Regions from separate parts of the Dietzia cercidiphylli genome, predicted to be linked through region 3. Evidence: predicted binding sites of a transcription regulator. Region 3 holds the regulator's gene; each other region holds the start of a gene.
The links. The regulator LexA, encoded in region 3, represses DNA repair genes until DNA is damaged. The targets are predictions, from matches to a motif close to CGAACANNTGTTCG.

Region 1 (3,276 bases), on a different contig from region 3:
TTGCGCTTCCACCAGCGGCTCTGGCCGCCGGGCCGGGTGTCGACCGGGCCGGTTGCGCGGGCACGCTCGGCGCTCAGGCGGGCCGCACGGCGAGTCCAGTAGGTGGGCTCCGGGCGCGTCTCCCCTCCTGTGATGGTCGGGTCCGGGTTGCGCTGTTGTTGTCTGTCCCAGGCGCGGGATTCATTGCGGGCGTGCTCGCGGCGGTAGACCCCGAGCGGCCCGGATGGTCGGGTCGTCATGGTCGCCCCGTCCGGTGTGATGACGGTGAGGGTGCCATCGGGCGCCAGGTCGTAGATCCAGTCGGAGAACGTCTTGAACCGGTGATGGCGCCGACACAGACACATCAGATTGCACTCTTCAGTGGGTCCGCCGCGGGCGGGGTCGGCGTGGTCGAAGGGGCGGACATGATCGATGTCGCAGTCATCGGCCGGAACCGCACAGCCGGGATGGCGGCAGGTACCGTCGCGCAGCCTGATGCGGCGGGCCAACTCGGCACCGGGCCGGTACCTCAGGGCGCGGCGGGCGTCGTCGGCGGCGCCGATACGGGGGTCGACCTTCTCGAAGCTGGCTCCGTCGCTGGTGACGAGCATGTCCAGTAGGGCCTGCAGCGCCGCCTCGCCGGTGCGGGTGAACTCCACCCGAACCCCGTCGTCGTCGCAGGCGCCGTTGCCACCCGCGCCGTTGCCACCCGCGCCGTCGTTGCCGGGAGCGATCACGGTGATCTTGGGTCGCAACGGCGCAGTGGGTCGGCCCTGGCCACCGGCGTGCAGGCTGTCGCCGCACACCAGCGCCAACAGGGCGTCGGCGCGGCGTTCGGCCTTGGAATAGTGATAGTCCGGGGCCGGGTCCGGACCCGGGACTGAGCCCGACTCGCCGGTGGCCTCGGCCGCGGCTGCGCTCGCCGCGGCAGCCTCGGACTCGGCGGCGGCGTGTTCGGCAGCGCGCTGATCGATCGCCTCGGCAAGGACGGCGGCCTCCTCGGTGGCCAGAATGGCCGACACGGTGGACATGCCGTCAGCGCCCTTGCTGATGCGCACACCGCGCGCACGGCTGGCGTCCTCCTTGCGCCGACGGATTCCCTCGGCGTCGTAGCGGGTGATGATCGCGTCCACCGCATCGCGTACCGCGTGCCGACCGAGGCGTTCGCCGGCCTCCGTCGCGGCCAGGTAGTCGTCGACGACGTCCTGTTGCACCTGCGGAAGCACCTCGGGGTCGACGGTGGCCATCTGGCGGGCCAGCAGTTCCGCGGCGCGCTGGTCCAGGCGCCCCGCGGCCAGGGCGGCGAGGACGGCGGGGTAGCGCTGGTGGAGGTCCGCGGCGAACGAGATCATCGACTCGGCTCGCAGGGTGGAGACGGCCATCGCCGCCACCACGTATCCGGTTGCCACCACGAACGGGTCGACCACCGCGTGGCCGGGCGGGGAATCGGGGCCGGCGCCGGAGTCGTCTCGGCGCAGGCATTCCAGCAGGAGGTCGTAGCAGGCGGACAGCCGCTGGGCGGAGGCGCGATTCTCGGCCGCCCACCCGGCACGAGCCGAGGCGGTCAGTCCGGTCAGTGGATCGACATCGGAGGAGCCGTCGGAGGAGGGGCCGTTGCCAACGTCCATGCCTCACCTCCGAGTCTTCCGCCACCGCCGCCTGTATCGAATGTACGTTCTAGTCTACGCACATACATTCGAACGCGCAATAGTCTGCTGCGGGCCTTTCGTCCGGGACTGCAGCGGAGGAAGGCGCCGGGGTACTCGCCGATCAGGTCGTGATTCGGGGCTCGGGGCCCACCACGTCGAAGAGCATCGCCGTGAACTGGCCGTGGGTCTCGAGCTTCCGGCGGTGGAGACGGAGTCGGCGGGGCAGCAGGGGTCGCCCGGATCCGAGGACGACCGGACACTGGTGGATCCAGACCCGGTCCACCAGTCCTCGGTCGGCGAACTGGCCGGCGAGGTCACCGCCCCCGACGATCCAGACGTCCCCGCCGTCGGCGGCCTCGACGAGGAGCGGGTGCAGGTCGCCGATGTCTCCGGCGAAGAACTCGACGCCGTCGACGGGATCGAGATCGCGGTGGGTGACGACCCAGCTCGGCAGGGAGTACGGCCAGACGAACGGCTGGCCGTCCTTCGTCAGGTCGCGGCGGACCCACTCGAAGGTGTTGACGCCGCAGACGATCGAACCGACGCCGGAGTAGAAGCGGTCGAAGTGGAGGTCGGGGAGGGTGGGGTCCGGCTCGGTCGGTGTGTACCCCGCGGGTTCGGCCTCACCGGAGGTCGCGAACAGCCAGGAGAGGCTCTCCTCGTCGTCGGCGATGTACCCGTCCAGACTCGTGGCGGTGCAATAGACAGTGCTCATACCGCCATGCTCGCACCCGGCTACGACAGCTCCGGGCGGAACAGTTCCGGCTCAGCGACGACCGCGTGCCTCGCGGTAGATCTCGACGAGAGCATCCGTCGAGGAGTCGAAGCCCTCCCCGGGGTGCTTCTCCGCGGTCAGGGCGGTCAGGAGCTCGCCGGCCTGGGCCTTGCCCAGCTCGACCCCCCACTGATCGAACGCATTGATGCCCAGCACGGCGGCCTGGACGAACACCACGTGTTCGTAGAGGGCGATGAGCTGCCCGAGCACCCCGGGCGAGAGCGACGGCGCGAGGATCGTGGTGGACGGCCGGTTGCCGGGCATCACCTTGTGCGGCGCGATCGCGGGGTCCACGCCCTCGGCGAGCACCTCGTCCTCCGTCTTGCCGAACGCCAGCACACGGGACTGGGCGAACAGGTTGGCCACGAGCATGTCGTGCATCGATCCGGCGCCGTCGGCGGTGGGCAGGTCCGAGACCGGACGGGCGACCCCGATGAAGTCCACCGGGACGAGCTGGGTGCCCTGGTGCAGGAGCTGGAAGAAGGCGTGCTGGCCGTTGGTGCCGGGCTCGCCCCAGTAGACCTCGCCGGTGGGGTAGGAGACGTCGGAGCCGTCGAGTCGGACCGACTTGCCGAGGGACTCCATGGTCAGTTGCTGGAGGTAGGCGGGAAATCGCAGGAGGCCCTGGGCGTAGGGGATCACGGCCTTGGACTGGGCCCCGAGGAAGCAGGTGTACCAGATGCCGAGCAGGGCCATGAGGACCGGCGCGTTGTGCTCGGGCGCCTCGGTCGCGAAGTGCAGGTCCATGGCGTGGAAGCCCTCGAGCAGCTCGACGAACGCGGGCGGGCCCACCGTGATCATCACCGAGAGGCCGATCGCCGACGACACCGAGTACCGGCCCCCGACCCAGTCCCAGAACTCGAACATGTTGTC
Region 2 (3,276 bases), on a different contig from region 3:
TTGGCGTGGCTCGCATCTACCATCACCAAACCGGGCAGCCCCACCTTCGCGACCGACGCCACCGCGGACGCCACCGATGCCGCGTCGTGGTTGGGGCCGCCCGTGCCTCCCCGGAGGATCACGTGGCAGTCGGTGTTCCCGGCCGTCTCCACCACGGCGGCCCGGCCCTCGGCGTCAGTGCCGAAGAACACGTGGCGCGACGCCGAGGACCTGCACCCGTCCACCGCGACCTGGACCTCGCCGTCGGTCCCGTTCTTGAACCCCACCGGCATGGACAGCCCGGAGACCAACTGGCGGTGCACCTGGCTCTCGGTGGTCCGCGCTCCGATGGCACCCCAGGAGACGGCGTCGGCGATGTACTGCGGACTGGTCGGTTCGAGGAACTCGCAGCCGACGGGCAGGCCGAGGTCCAACACATCCAGGAGGAGTCTGCGGGCCGTGCGCAGACCCCGCGGGATGTCGTAGCTCCCGTCCAGCGCCGGGTCGTTGATCAGGCCCTTCCACCCGACGGTCGTCCGCGGCTTCTCGAAGTAGACGCGCATGACGATCAGCAGGTCCTCCGAGACTTCCCGGGCCAGGGCCGCGAGACGCCCCGCGTAGTCGAGAGCGGCCGCGGGATCGTGGACCGAACAGGGCCCCACCACCACGAGCAGCCGGTCGTCTCGCCCGGCCAGGACATCGGCGATCTCGCTTCGGCTGCGCTCGACCAGCGCCTCGCGGGCCTCCCCCAGCGGGAGCTCGCCGAGGATCTCGATCGGCGTCGGCAACGGGGAGTAGGACAGGACGCGCCGGTCGGCGGTCTGGGTGGGGTTCTCGGCGGTGATGGTCACGGCGTGCGCTCCTGATGCGGGGGTCGTGGCGGGCCGGGTGCCGTGATCCTGTTCGGTGCCCTGTGTCGCACCCGGATCCGCCGCTGGAAATGGCGGGAGGCGGTGACCGTGGTGGTCACCGCCTCTGGGCTCCGGGTGTCGGACGTCCGACTAGCGGACGCGTGCGCTCGCGGCGCGGGCTCCACCCGGAGCCCACATAAAGCGCCAATAAGCGCGAGCGATCGACATGCCGGTCACCGTAGCAGAGGCCGCGCCCGTCGGGCCACTTGCACCTCCCGCCCCGGCTGGCACCCTGGAGTCATGGGATACCGACTCGTCGCTGACGCTGCGATGGTGCTCCACGCGGCCTTCCTCGTGTACATGGTGGTAGGCGGCTTCCTCGCGTGGAAATGGCGTTGGACATTCTGGCCACATCTGGCGACGGCGGCGTACGGACTCGGGATCGCGACGGTGGGGTGGGACTGTCCGCTCACCTACGTGGAGAACTGGGGACGCGCCCGCGCCGGCCAGGAGACGCTGCCGTCGACGGGGTTCATCGACCACTACCTCACCGGCGTCATCTATCCCGCGGAACATCTTCTGACGGCGCAACTCGCCGTTGCGGCCGCCGTGCTCGTCTCATGGGCGGGCCTGGCCTTCCTCCACTGGCGAGCGCGAGCACGCTCCCGCGCACTCGCGCCGGAGGCGCTGCACTCCTGACGTCGACGCCGCCGCCGCGGACTTCATTCGAACACTTGAACGATGATGCGAACATGGGTAGGATAGTACACATGTTCGAGTCAAGCGCAACGTGGGAGGTGGGTCGGTGGTGAGTGTGACGACGACGAGCTCGGCGGCGTTCGGGGCGCTGCGCGCGGTGCCGGATCCTCTCGACACGTTGGGCGCCGAGGCGTTGAGTGAGGTGGCGCGGTCGGCCACGCTGGCGCAGAATCTCGCCGCGGCCACCCGGCTTCAGGCCGCGTATCACCTCGTGCAGGCGATGGGGCGGCTCGATGAGGCCACCCATGATGACGGGGCGTGCCCGCGGCCGGTGTTCGCCCGTCTGGACCCGGCCGATCGGGCCCGTGACCACCTGGCGGCGGCGATGTCCCTGACCGGGTGGCACGCCGGGCGTCTGGTGACCGCCGGGGTGCAGATCCACACCCGCCTTCCTCTTCTGCGCAAGGCCGTCGATCGGGGCCTGTTCCCCGAGCAGCTGGCCATCGACACCGCCTGCCGGTTGGCCGACATCCCGGACGCGATCATCGCGGCGGTGGAATCAGAGGTCATCGGCGCCCTGGGCCGGGACCTGGACGGGGGCCACCGGCCCAGCCGCACAGCCCTGGACACCGCGGTCGACGCGGCCAGGGAGCGCCACGACCCCCGGGCCGCCGAGGACGCGGTGGGCGCGGCCGTGGAGCAGCGCACCGTCCGGTTCCGCCCCGGCCGCGACGGCATGACCAGCATGTGGGCCCACCTGCCCAGCTCGGATGCCGAGAAGCTGCGCCGGCGCATCGAGGCCGCTGCCCGCGCCGCCCACGACCGCGGTCACCCGCGCACCCGCAACCAACTGCGCGCCGACGCCCTGTGCGCCCTCGGGGACCCGAACACCGACGACATCGGCTCAGCCCTGCACGACCCCGAGGACACCACCCACCACACCGACAGCGCCGCCGGCGCGGACGGCACCGAAGGCGCAGCTGGCGCTGCCGGCGCGGACACGCCGCGGCCGGGTGCGTCGTGGGGCACCGACAAGCCGGTCCGGATCTCGATCATCGACGGCATCGCCCAGGGTCTGCCCAACCGCGTCCAGTTCGTCAACGGCGCCTACGCCAGCTTCGACTGGCTGTGCGAGGAGTTGCTCTCCGGCGGCGAGGCGAGGGTGCGGTTCGACCTCATCGACCCGCAACCGGGAGTCCAGGACACCCCGGACGCGGTGCTCAAGTACTTCATCACCCCGGCGTTGGCCGAGCGGATCCGGCTACGGGACGGGACCTGCCGCCACCCCGGATGCACCGTCGAGGCCCACGACTGCGAGATCGACCACATCATCGCCTTCGACCACCAGCGCCCCGAGATGGGCGGACCCACCGCCGAGTGGAACCTGATCTGCCTGTGCCGCAAGCACCACCGAGAGAAGACCTTCGGTCACTGCGCCTACCGGCCCGGGCCCCTGGGTGAGCTGACCATCATCACCGAGACCGGACACGAACACCGCACCACCCCCCACGGCCCCCTGGCCCAGGCCCGCGACCGGATCCTCGACCACCGATGGCACCAACACCTCGACCGCCTCATCACCGACGACGGCCACCTCACCAACCCACCAGGAGCCCACCGCCCCCGCCCCGCCTGACCCCTGCACGGCTCGGTTCAGCGGTGCCACGTCGTGGATCGCCTGGCGACCTCGTGGATCGCGTCGGTCTCGCGTAATCCCAGTCGCTGCGGCCGCGACGTGAGGAATCGC
Region 3 (3,276 bases):
CTGGACCTCGCGGAGAAGTCACCGTCGAGGTACCGGGAGCTCGCCGCCCGGTTGGAGAAGTCGGAGGCCACTGTCGCGGAGGCGACGGCGGCGCTCCGCCGACGACCGGGTGGGGCGCGGGCAGCCCGGGATCTCCGGTGGATGTTGGCCGAATACCGTGTCGGCCTCTTCGCGCAGTCTCTGGGTACCGCGCGCCCGGTCTCCGCCGAGAGGATCGAGAAGGCGGTCGCCGCCGCGCTCTCCCGGCGGAACGCGCGTTGAGCCCTCACACCGCCCGTACACAGGAACCGATCCCGGTGCGACGCGGAGAGGACCGGGACTAGTGAGCAGCGTGCCGTTCGCGAAGCGCGATGATCTCGCTCTCGAAATCCGCAGCGGAACTGAATTGTTTGTACACGGAGGCGAATCGCAGATACGCGACCTCGTCCAGATCTTGTAGAGGCCCCAGGATCGCCAGCCCGATCTCGTGAGCGGGGACCTCTGAGGCGCCGCCGGCCCGGACAGCGTCTTCGACCTGCTGCGCGAGCCGCCGGAGCGCGTCCTCGTCGACCGACCTCCCCTGGCACGCGCGTCGCACACCGCGGACCACTTTGTCGCGGCTGAAACGCTCCGTCACACCGTTGCGCTTGAGGACGGTCAACAACGGGGTCTCGAGGGTGGTGAACCGGTGTCCGCAGTCGGGGCACTCGCGCCGACGCCGGATCGCCTGCCCTTCGTCGACCGACCGCGAGTCGATCACCCGTGAGTCCTCGTGGTGACATATGGGGCAGTACATTCCAGCTTCGCCATTCGTCGACCTGGTCCGAACCGCTCCGCCGGCCGGAGCCGACGGCGGCGCGGGGGCGACGGGCCGCCGTCCCGGGTCCATTCTAGGAGGCGATACCGTGGGTCACGCGTAGGCGGGCCCGCCCAGGAGTGCCAACGCGAGCAGCATCAGGATTCCGAAGACGATTCCACAGGCCACCAGAGCCCACGTCGGCACATCGTCCACCACCGGCGCACTCGACCTCGCCTCGCTACCGCATGCCCTGACCCTTTCCGCGGACGCGGGGCGGACGAGCACTCGCCGTCCGGGCGCCACCGACCGCGTGGCCGTCTGGCGCCCCCGGTCGAGCGTGCGGATGACGGGACGGGCCCCGGCATCAGGGCGGGGATGCACCCTGGACGAAACGGGCCGGTCGTGATCGGTCACGCAGACCTCCGTCCAGGGCACGGAGGGACGCGATCGTGGCTGCATCTCCATAACGGTCATGAGAACTCCCAACTCGATACGGTGTGCGAACCTCATTCGCACGCCCGTGTGCCTTGTTGTGCACATCTGTTCGAACCCGAACCTGCCTAGAGTTGTATCACGCGGGTCCGACAGAGTCGACATTCGTGGCGACATTTCTTCGAACACCTGTGTGGCGCTCACGTCCGACGGGCAGTAGGGTGTACACAGATAGCGACGTCGAACACCCATTCGCCGAAGGGACCCCCACATGCCCAAGCCCGACTTCGAGGCCCTGACGACCCGCCAGAAGAGCGTTCTGTTGCACATCCACGACACGGTCAAGGACCGGGGCTATCCCCCGAGCATCCGAGAGATCGGTGACGCCGTCGGTCTGCAGTCGACCTCCTCGGTGGCCCACCAGTTGCGGACGTTGGAGAAGAAGGGCTTCCTGACCCGTGATCCGCACAAGCCGCGGGCGGTCGACGTCCACGGCGTCCCGGGGCAGCGGTCCCGAGGTCGTCGCGCGCCCGTCCAGGAGGAGACGCGTCCCAGCGGGGCCGTGGAACCCGTCTACGTCCCTGTCCTGGGGCGGATCGCGGCCGGCGGTCCGATCCTCGCCGAGCAGGCGGTGGAGGAGGTCTTCCCCCTCCCCTCCGACCTGGTGGGTTCCGGGGACCTGTTCATGCTCAGAGTGGTCGGCGAGTCGATGATCGACGCCGCGATCTGTGACGGGGACTACGTGGTGGTGCGCCGTCAGAACGTCGCGGACAACGGCGAGATCGTGGCGGCGATGATCGACGGGGAGGCCACGGTCAAGACTTTCCGCCGGGATTCGAGCGGGGTGTGGCTCCTGCCCCACAACCCGTCGTTCAGTCCGATTCCCGGGGAGCACGCGACGATCCTCGGAAAGGTCGTCACGGTCTTCCGCAAGCTCTGAACCGGCCGGAACCGGGTGTCGCCTGATCCGTCGACGGGGTCAGGCGACACCGTCACGGGATCCGGGGACCCGATACTCCCCGAGCTCTCGGGCCACGGAGGCCGGAAGCCGGACCACGATCCTCGTGCCGTCCTTCGTGTGATCCTCGTCCACCACGGCGCCCTCCGCGTGGACACGGGAGACCACATCACCCCGGGTGAACGGGATCTCGAGTGTGACCTCCGTGTCCCCGGAGGCGACCACCCGCATTATTCGGTCGAGGAGCTCGTCGAACCCCTCACCCGTCGCCGCCGAGACGAAGACCGCGTCCGGCAGGGCGTGGTGCAGTTCCGTCAACACCACCGGGTCAGCGACGTCGACCTTGTTGATCACCACGAGTTCGCGGGGCCTCTCGGCCTTCTGCTCTTCCACGACGTCGTTGATGACGGTGCGGACGGCCTCGATCTGGCGCAGGGGGAAGGCGTCCGATCCGTCGACCACGTGCAGGAGCAGCTCGGAGTCCACGACCTCCTCCAACGTCGAGCGGAACGCCTCGACGAGCTGGGTCGGGAGGTGTCGGACGAATCCGACCGTATCTGTGAAGACCACTACCCGCCCGTCGGGGAGCTCGGACCGCCGTGTGGTGGGGTCCAGCGTGGCGAACAGTGCGTTCTGGACCAGTACGCCCGCACCGGTCAAGCGGTTGAGCAGGCTCGACTTCCCGGCGTTGGTGTACCCGGCGATCGCGATCGACGGCACCGGGGTGGCGCGACGGCGATGCCGCTTGGTGTCCCGGGCCTGCTTCATGCCCTTGATCTCACGGCGCAGCCTCGCCGTGCGCTCCCGGATTCGGCGGCGGTCCGTCTCGATCTTGGTCTCACCGGGACCACGGAGTCCGACGCCTCCGTTGCTGCCCGCCCGGCCACCCGCCTGCCGGGAGAGTGCCTCACCCCAGCCACGCAGTCGCGGGAGCATGTACTCCATCTGCGCCAAGGACACCTGGGCCTTACCCTCACGGCTGGTCGCGTGTTGGGCGAAGATGTCGAGGATCAGCGCGGTGCGGTCGATCACCTTGACGTTGACGACCTTCTCGAGCGCGATGAGCTGACCCGGCGTGAGCTCGCCGTCGCAGATCACCGTGTCCGCC

Region 1: ABD250_RS03950 (HNH endonuclease signature motif containing protein) is a predicted target of LexA. The motif match lies at 1,665-1,678, and genes of this name have one in related genera.
Region 2: ABD250_RS15780 (HNH endonuclease signature motif containing protein) is a predicted target of LexA. The motif match lies at 1,594-1,607, and genes of this name have one in related genera.

Annotation. Positions count from the first base shown of each region.
Region 1 is NZ_BAAAQG010000003.1:463,070-466,345, forward strand. Features, by position in the region: gene ABD250_RS03950 (HNH endonuclease signature motif containing protein) at 1-1,607, opposite strand, end outside; gene ABD250_RS03955 (dihydrofolate reductase family protein) at 1,750-2,343, opposite strand; gene pgi (glucose-6-phosphate isomerase) at 2,395-3,276, opposite strand, start outside.
Region 2 is NZ_BAAAQG010000021.1:55,901-59,176, reverse strand. Features, by position in the region: gene ABD250_RS15790 (3-deoxy-7-phosphoheptulonate synthase) at 1-830, opposite strand, end outside; gene ABD250_RS15785 (DUF2784 domain-containing protein) at 1,131-1,529, shown strand; gene ABD250_RS15780 (HNH endonuclease signature motif containing protein) at 1,645-3,165, shown strand; gene ABD250_RS15775 (nuclease-related domain-containing protein) at 3,183-3,276, opposite strand, start outside.
Region 3 is NZ_BAAAQG010000002.1:126,554-129,829, forward strand. Features, by position in the region: gene hrpA (ATP-dependent RNA helicase HrpA) at 1-261, shown strand, start outside; gene nrdR (transcriptional regulator NrdR) at 320-775, opposite strand; gene lexA (transcriptional repressor LexA) at 1,482-2,150, shown strand; gene hflX (GTPase HflX) at 2,190-3,276, opposite strand, start outside.